DNA from 2 places in the Siccibacter colletis genome. Region 2 is predicted to be linked to the other one. Evidence: predicted binding sites of a transcription regulator. Region 2 holds the regulator's gene; the other holds the start of a gene.

Region 1 (4,213 bases), 2.0 Mb from region 2:
CCACAGCCTGGCGGGGTTCTTCCATGCTCTGGCCATTCCGCTGTTTATCTTCACCAACCTGATCATCGCGCTGCTGCTGGTGCGCACGGTAGTGTTACTGGTGCAGGGGAAGCTGCTGGTGTGGGTGGAGTGAATTTAACTGGAGGGTGGTTACAGGCAGGGTTTACCCGATATCACCGGTAAAGCAGCAAAAAAAATCCACGCCGGAGCGTGGATTGTCGTCATCGTTGGTAAGTAATCAGACGTTAAACAGGAAGTTCATCACGTCGCCATCTTTTACGATGTAGTCTTTACCTTCAGCGCGCATCTTGCCGGCTTCTTTCGCGCCTTGTTCGCCTTTGTAGGTGATGAAGTCTTCATAGGCGATGGTCTGGGCGCGGATAAAGCCTTTCTCGAAATCGGTGTGGATCTTACCGGCCGCCTGCGGGGCAGTCGCGCCAACCGGGATCGTCCAGGCGCGGACTTCTTTCACGCCAGCGGTGAAGTAGGTCTGCAGGTTCAGCAGCTCGTAACCGGCGCGGATGACGCGATTCAGGCCCGGCTCTTCCAGCCCCAGCTCGGCCATGAATTCGTCACGATCGGCATCGTCCAGCTCGGCGATGTCAGACTCCACGGCGGCGCAGACGGCAACCACCACGGAACCTTCTTTAGCCGCGATCTCACGAACCTGATCCAGATACGGGTTGTTTTCGAAACCGTCTTCGTTGACGTTAGCGATGTACATGGTCGGCTTCAGGGTCAGGAAGCTCAGGTAGCGGATCGCCGCTTTGTCTTCGTCCGTCAGCGGCAGAGAGCGCAGCATACCGGCGTTTTCCAGGTGCGGCAGGCATTTTTCCAGCGCGGCCAGTTCAGCTTTCGCGTCTTTGTCGCCGCCTTTGGCTTTCTTCTGCACGCGGTGAATAGCGCGCTCGCAGGTATCAAGGTCGGAAAGCGCCAGCTCGGTATTGATGACGTCAATATCTTCAGCCGGATCGACTTTGTTATTCACGTGGATGATGTTGTCGTTCTCAAAGCAGCGCACCACGTGGCCGATAGCTTCGGTTTCGCGGATGTTGGTCAGGAACTGGTTGCCCAGACCTTCACCTTTGGACGCGCCCTTAACCAGGCCTGCGATGTCCACGAACTCCATGGTGGTCGGCAGAATACGCTGCGGTTTAACGATTTCCGCCAGCTTATCCAGACGCGGGTCCGGCATCGGCACCACGCCGGTGTTCGGTTCAATGGTACAGAACGGGAAGTTCGCCGCTTCAATACCCGCTTTGGTCAGCGCATTGAACAGCGTGGATTTACCCACGTTAGGTAAGCCAACGATACCGCATTTAAATCCCATGGTTTACATCACCTTAATAACTTGTTAATCAAAGAGTTAGTATTAACTCATCGACGTTAATACGATTTTGCCCGCTATTATACACGCAAGTGGTTCGCGGCGGGCGTAAATCCCGGCTGCGCAGCGAAAAAGTCGCTTACTGCGCTTTGAACGCGTGCAGACGGTTAGTGGCTTTGGTGAGCCCGTCGCTCAGCCACAGTTCGGTGCAGCGCACCGCTTCGTCTACCGCATCGTCAATCAGCTTCTGCTCAGACGTGGGCGGTTTGCCCAGTACAAAACCAACAACTTTGTTTTTATCGCCCGGATGTCCGATCCCGAGCCGCAGACGGTGAAAGTTAGGGTTATTGCCCAGCTTGCTGATAATGTCCTTCAGACCATTATGGCCGCCGTGGCCGCCGCCGAGTTTAAATTTCGCCACCCCCGGCGGGAGATCCAGCTCATCGTGCGCCACCAGGATCTCATCGGGCGCGATGCGATAGAAGGTCGCCATCGCCGCCACGGCTTTACCGCTCAGGTTCATAAAGGTGGTGGGAACCAGCAGCCGCACGTCGTTGCCTGCCAGCGTAAGGCGCGAGGTATAGCCAAAAAATTTCGCTTCCTCTTTGAGCGGCGCGCGCTGGCGGTCAGCCAGCAGATCCACATACCAGGCACCCGCATTGTGGCGGGTAGCAGCATATTCCGCCCCCGGATTGGCGAGGCCCACAATCAGTTTAATTGTCATCACGACTTCCCGAATCACTCATTTTGCCGCGTAGTGTACGTTGCCCCCCGGCAGATGACAAAGCGCACTGCGAATTTTGGCCGGAAAGTGAATAGTTCAGAACCTCAATCATTCGAAATCCAAGCTTTATCATCAGCTTATTTGTAAATTTTTGTCGATGCGGGATGTGGAAATGTGATCGACCCCGCACCGGGTATCCATAAGCCAGGACTATACTTAACCTCAGGAAATGGGGACGTTCTCCATCGTATGAAAGATCCGGAGGTAACAGATGAAACGCAAAAACGCTTCGTTGCTCGGTAACTTTCTCATGGGGTTAGGGCTGTTTGTAATGGTGGTGGGGGTCGGGTATTCCATCCTCAACCAGCTGCCGCAGCTCGATCTTCCGCAGTATTTCGCCCACGGTGCGGTATTAAGCATCTTCGTCGGGGCCGTGTTATGGCTGGCCGGTGCGCGCGTGGGGGGACATGAGCAGGTATGCGACCGCTACTGGTGGGTACGCCACTATGATAAACGCTGCCGCCGCAATCAGCATCATAGCTAACGGCAAAAACGCAAATGACGGCTCCCGAACGGGGGCCGTTTTTTTATCCTGTACTTGACCCTGACGCTACGTCAGGTTTCACGCGGTCAGTAAGGGTGGGACAAGATGCAGGCGCAAGGGCCTGCATCTCGCAACTAGTAGCCTTTGAGGGCGCTGTCGATATCAGGACAGAAGGTGAGACGCCCTGGCAGGGGCTTGATACCGGCGCGTGCGAGCGTGCGCAGCGGCTGGAACGGCACGGCGCAGATGCGCAGCTCGCATCCTGGGGGCAGTTTATCGATCGTGCGGGTGAAGGCGTCCAGCCCGCCCGCATCCAGCACCGGAACCGTATCCCACACCAGCACGATGGTGCGCGTGGTCTGCGCCATCGCCAGCACCTCGCTGAAAATACGCTCGGCGGCGGCAAAGAACAGCGGCCCGGTGACGCGCATCACCGCTACATCTTCGTTATGGGTCACCGGCAGGGCAACCAGCGTGGTCATACGGGCAATCCGGCGCATAAACAACAGCGAGGCCAGCACAATCCCGACGCTGATGGCAATCACCATATCGAACAGCACCGTCAGCGACATGCAGATCAGCATTACGATGATGTCGTCTTTTGGCGCGCGGCGCAGCAGGTCGACCACTTTGTGCGCTTCGCTCATATTCCATGCCACCACCAGCAGCAGGGCCGCCATCGCCGAGAGCGGCAGCCATGACAGCAGCGGGGCGAGAGCCAGCAGGGCCAGCAGCACCAGCAGGGCGTGGATCACCGCAGAAACCGGCGATGTGGCTCCGGCACGCACGTTGGCGGCGGAACGGGCGATCGCCGCGGTGGCCGTAATGCCGCCAAAGAACGGAGCGATGAGATTACCCAGCCCCTGGCCCAGCAGCTCGCTGTTGGCGTTATGGCGCGTCCCGGTCATACCATCCAGCACCACGGCACAGAGCAGCGACTCGATGGCCCCGAGCATCGCCATGGAAAACGCCGCCGGCAGCAGGGCGCTCAGGCTGTCCCAGCTCAGGGCGAATGCCGCGCCGGGCAGATCCCACGGCAGAGCAAACTGCGGCAGCAGTTGAGGAATACCGTTCCCCTGGCTGCCATCCGCCAGCAGATAGTGAAAGCGCGAACCGATGGTGGCGACGTCACCGCCGCACAGCATCACCAGCCCCATTACGCCGCAGCCGAGCAGCAGCGCCGGAAGGTGGCCCGGGAGCCGAATACCGAGACGTGGCCATAACACCAGCACCGCCAGCGTGGTAATGCCGATCAGCGCATCGCCGATGTGCGCAGAAGGCAGCGCGCCGATAAGCGCGGCGACTTTCGGCAGGTAGTGCTCCGGCACCTGCGCCAGCTCCAGCCCGAAGAAATCTTTGATCTGCATGGTGGCGATGGTAATGCCGATACCGGAAGTGAAGCCCAGCGTCACCGGCAGCGGAATGTACTCAATAAGGCGTCCGAAGCGGGCGAGGCCGAACAGTACCAGAAATACCCCGGACATCAGCGTTGCCACCAGCAAGCCCGCCAGGCCGAACTGCTGGGAAACCGGATAGAGGATCACCACAAACGCGGCGGTGGGACCGGAGACGCTGTAACGCGAGCCGCCGCTCAGGGCGATCGCGATCCCGGCCACGG
Region 2 (4,213 bases):
CGTTACCGGTCAGTATCAAGCAGCTGAAGCAGATCCGCGGCTTGCGCGACTTCGACGATCTTATCACCTCGAAAATCCACGGTTTTGCAGACGCGCTGGACTACTACCGCCAGTGCAGCGCCATGCCGATGCTGCCCAATGTCGCAAAACCGATGCTTATCATCCATGCTAAAGATGATCCCTTTATGGATCATCACGTGATACCCGACCCGACGCTGCTGCCGCCGTCGATTGAATACCAGTTGACCGACCATGGCGGGCATGTGGGTTTCGTAAGCGGTACGCTGCGCCGCCCGCAGATGTGGCTTGAACAGCGTGTGCCTGACTGGCTGACTCACTATCTGGATGTGCGATGATTATTCCCTGGAAAGAACTCGATCCCGACACGCTCGATAACCTGCTCGAATCTTTTGTGTTGCGCGAAGGCACCGATTATGGTGAACATGAACGCAGCCTCGAACAAAAAGTCTCGGACGTAAAACGTCAACTGCAAACGGGCGAAGCGGTACTGGTCTGGTCTGAACTGCATGAAACCATTAACATTATGCCGCGCGGTCAGTTCCACGGCTGACGACGTTCAGAACCTGTTCCCGCCTGTGCAGTGACGTCGCGTACCCATCAAGGGAGTAGTTTCCTATGTCAGCCAGGCACCCGATTATTGCCGTGACCGGCTCCAGCGGAGCCGGTACCACCACCACCAGCCTCGCCTTCCGTAAGATTTTCACCCAGCTCAATCTGCACGCCGCCGAAATCGAGGGCGACAGCTTCCATCGCTACACCCGGCCTGAAATGGACATGGCGATCCGCAAAGCGCGCGATCTCGGTCGCCACATCAGCTACTTCGGCCCGGAAGCTAACGACTTCGGCCTGCTGGAAGAGACATTCAGCGAATACGGGCGCAGCGGCAGCGGCCAGTCGCGTAAATACCTTCATACTTACGATGAAGCAGTGCCGTGGAATCAGGTTCCCGGCACCTTCACGCCGTGGCAGCCGCTCCCGGAGCCAACGGACGTGCTGTTCTACGAAGGGCTGCACGGCGGTGTGGTCACGCCGCAGCACGACGTGGCGCAGCATGTTGATCTGCTGGTGGGCGTGGTGCCCATCGTTAACCTTGAATGGATCCAGAAGCTGGTGCGTGATACCAGCGAGCGCGGTCACTCGCGCGAGGCGGTAATGGACTCCGTGGTGCGTTCGATGGAGGATTACATCAACTTCATCACCCCGCAGTTCTCGCGCACCCATATCAACTTCCAGCGCGTGCCGACGGTGGATACCTCCAACCCATTCGCAGCGAAAACTATCCCGTCGCTGGACGAGAGTCTGGTGGTGATCCACTTCCGCAATCTGGAGGGCATCGATTACCCCTGGCTGCTGGCCATGCTGCAGGGTTCATTTATTTCTCACATGAATACGTTAGTGGTGCCGGGCGGCAAGATGGGGCTGGCGATGGAGCTGATTATGATGCCGCTGGTGCAGCGGTTGATGGAAGGGAAAAAAATCGAATAACGGTGCGGCGCTGACTGCATGAAGCCTGTCAGCGCCGCCCTGCCGTCAGGCTTCAATCACCTCATACGAGTGGGTGATGTTCACCGCTTTCTCCAGCATCAACGCCACCGAGCAGTATTTCTCTGCCGAGAGCGACACCGCCCGCTCTACCGCCGCGTCTTTGAGCGCTTTACCGGTAACGATAAAGTGCAGATTAATGTGCGTGAACAGGCGCGGCGCCTCTTCCCGGCGTTCGGAGGTAAGCTTCACCTCGCAGTTGGTCACGTCGTGACGCCCCTTCTGCAGAATCGACACTACGTCAATCGCGCTACAACCACCTGCGGCCATCAGTACCATCTCCATCGGGCTTGGCGCTTTATCGCCGGAGTTGCCGTCCATCAGCACCTGATGCCCGGAGGCAGATTCACCCAGGAAGGTCAGGCCTTCCACCCATTTAACACGTGCCTGCATTTGCCTTCTCCTGACTTGCTGATTTGACGACAGATTACTCGTCGCCCGCAAAACAGGCAACGAAAGGCGACCTGCGTCAAGCTGAAACGAGACAATACAAGACACTCATGAAAAGCTATGCTAAAACAGTCTGGCTGTAATCATGTAACATTGATGTTATGCATGTATGCGGCGGATTTTACTCATTAAAGGCGACGAAATCTGACGAGCGCCACTTCCCGGGATGCGGGAATATATGACAGCAACCCCAGAGCAGGGGCATAACCCGGACTCTGGAGCCAGTTTATAACAGAGGATAACAGCGCATGGTGCTTGGCAAACCGCAAACAGACCCGACTCTTGAATGGTTCTTGTCTCATTGCCACATTCATAAGTACCCATCTAAGAGCACGCTGATTCACCAGGGTGAAAAAGCGGAAACGTTGTACTACATCGTTAAAGGCTCAGTGGCAGTGCTGATCAAAGATGAAGAAGGCAAGGAGATGATCCTGTCCTATCTGAATCAGGGTGACTTTATTGGCGAGCTTGGCCTGTTTGAAGAGGGCCAGGAGCGTAGCGCCTGGGTTCGCGCGAAAACCGCCTGTGAAGTCGCTGAGATCTCCTATAAAAAATTCCGTCAGCTGATCCAGGTGAACCCGGACATCCTGATGCGCCTCTCCTCGCAGATGGCGCGTCGCTTGCAGGTCACCTCCGAGAAAGTGGGCAACCTCGCCTTCCTCGACGTAACCGGCCGTATCGCCCAGACCCTGCTGAACCTTGCAAAGCAGCCTGACGCGATGACCCACCCGGACGGAATGCAGATCAAAATTACCCGTCAGGAAATTGGCCAGATCGTGGGCTGCTCCCGCGAAACCGTAGGCCGTATTCTGAAAATGCTGGAAGATCAGAACCTGATCTCCGCACACGGTAAAACCATCGTGGTTTACGGAACCCGTTAAGCCGCTTCGCAACGGCGTGTTACGCGAGTAGCACGCCGTTGTTGTCTCTGCTCGTTGGCTATGTGGCGCAGGCTGATTTACCACCCCGAAGTTAACTACGCACTCCGACAAACGCTGGTGCTCTGTATTCCCGTGGCGGTGGGCCTGATACTGGGCCATCTGCAACAGGGCTTGCTCTTCTCGCTGGTGCCTGCCTGCTGCAATATTGCCGGGCTGGATACACCTCATAAACGCTTCTTCAAACGCCTGTTTATCGGCGGCTCGCTGTTTGCCCTCAGTAGTCTCGCAGTCCAGCTTCTGCTTTATCAGCAACTTCCTCTGCCGATTATTCTGAGCGTCATGGCGCTGGTGCTTGGCGTGACGGCGGAGATCAGCAGCCTGCATGCGCGCCTGCTCCCGGCCTCGCTTATCGCCGCGATCTTTACCCTAAGCCTCGCCGGCAACATGCCGGTCTGGCAACCAATGCTCATCTACACCCTCGGCACGCTGTGGTACGGCGCGTTCAACTGGTTCTGGTTCTGGCTGTGGCGTGAACAGCCGCTGCGGGAGACACTCAGTCTGCTCTATCGCGAACTGGCGAGCTACTGTGAAGCGAAATACAGCATGCTTACCCGGCATACCGACCCGGATACCGCGCTACCGCCATTGCTGGCACATCAGCAGAAGGTGGTGGATCTCATCAGCCAGTGTTATCAGCAGCTGCACATGCTGGCCGCCAACCGCCAGAATGATTACCGGCGCCTGCTGCGCGCGTTCCAGATTGCGCTCGACCTGCAGGAGCATATCTCGGTCAGCCTGCACCAGCCGGAAGAGGTACAAAAGCTGGTGAAGCAGACCCACGCCGAAAAAGTCATTCGCTGGACAGCGCAAACTGTCGCCGGCCGGCTGCGCACGCTTGCCGACGATATTCTCTATCACCGCTATCCGACGCGTTTTTCGATGGATAAGCAGAGCGAAGCGCTGGAAAAGATCGCCCGTCAGCATCCCGATAACCCGGTCGGGCAATTTTTTGATTATCACTTCAGCCGCATCGCCCGCGTGCTGCGCACCCAGCGCCCTCTGTACGTGCGCGACATGATGGAGGACCGGCAGCGCCGCCTGCCGCTGTTCCCGGCGTTAAAAAGTTACCTCTCTTTTAAATCTGCGGCCCTGCGCAACGCCGCGCGTATCGCCGTGATGCTGAGCATCGCCAGCCTGGTGGGCAACGCGTTTCATCTGCCGAAACCGTACTGGATCCTGATGACCATTATGTTCGTTACCCAGAACGGCTACGGCGCCACGCGGGTGCGGATCTTCCACCGTGCTGGCGGCACCATGGC

The links. The regulator CRP, encoded in region 2, controls carbon source genes, mostly activating them, when cyclic AMP is high. The targets are predictions, from matches to a motif close to ATGTGANNNNNNTCACAT.
Region 1: a site for CRP is predicted at 2,224-2,241, ahead of pth (aminoacyl-tRNA hydrolase). Genes of this name have one in related genera too.

The regions. Positions count from the first base shown of each region.
Region 1 is NZ_CP074352.1:2,284,518-2,288,730, reverse strand. Features, by position in the region: gene tehA (dicarboxylate transporter/tellurite-resistance protein TehA) at 1-133, shown strand, start outside; gene ychF (redox-regulated ATPase YchF) at 239-1,330, opposite strand; gene pth (aminoacyl-tRNA hydrolase) at 1,467-2,051, opposite strand; gene ychH (stress-induced protein YchH) at 2,323-2,595, shown strand; gene dauA (C4-dicarboxylic acid transporter DauA) at 2,730-4,213, opposite strand, start outside.
Region 2 is NZ_CP074352.1:328,984-333,196, reverse strand. Features, by position in the region: gene KFZ77_RS01565 (hydrolase) at 1-356, shown strand, start outside; gene KFZ77_RS01560 (YheU family protein) at 353-571, shown strand; gene KFZ77_RS01555 (phosphoribulokinase) at 637-1,506, shown strand; gene KFZ77_RS01550 (OsmC family protein) at 1,552-1,956, opposite strand; gene crp (cAMP-activated global transcriptional regulator CRP) at 2,262-2,894, shown strand; gene KFZ77_RS01540 (YccS/YhfK family putative transporter) at 2,955-4,213, shown strand, end outside.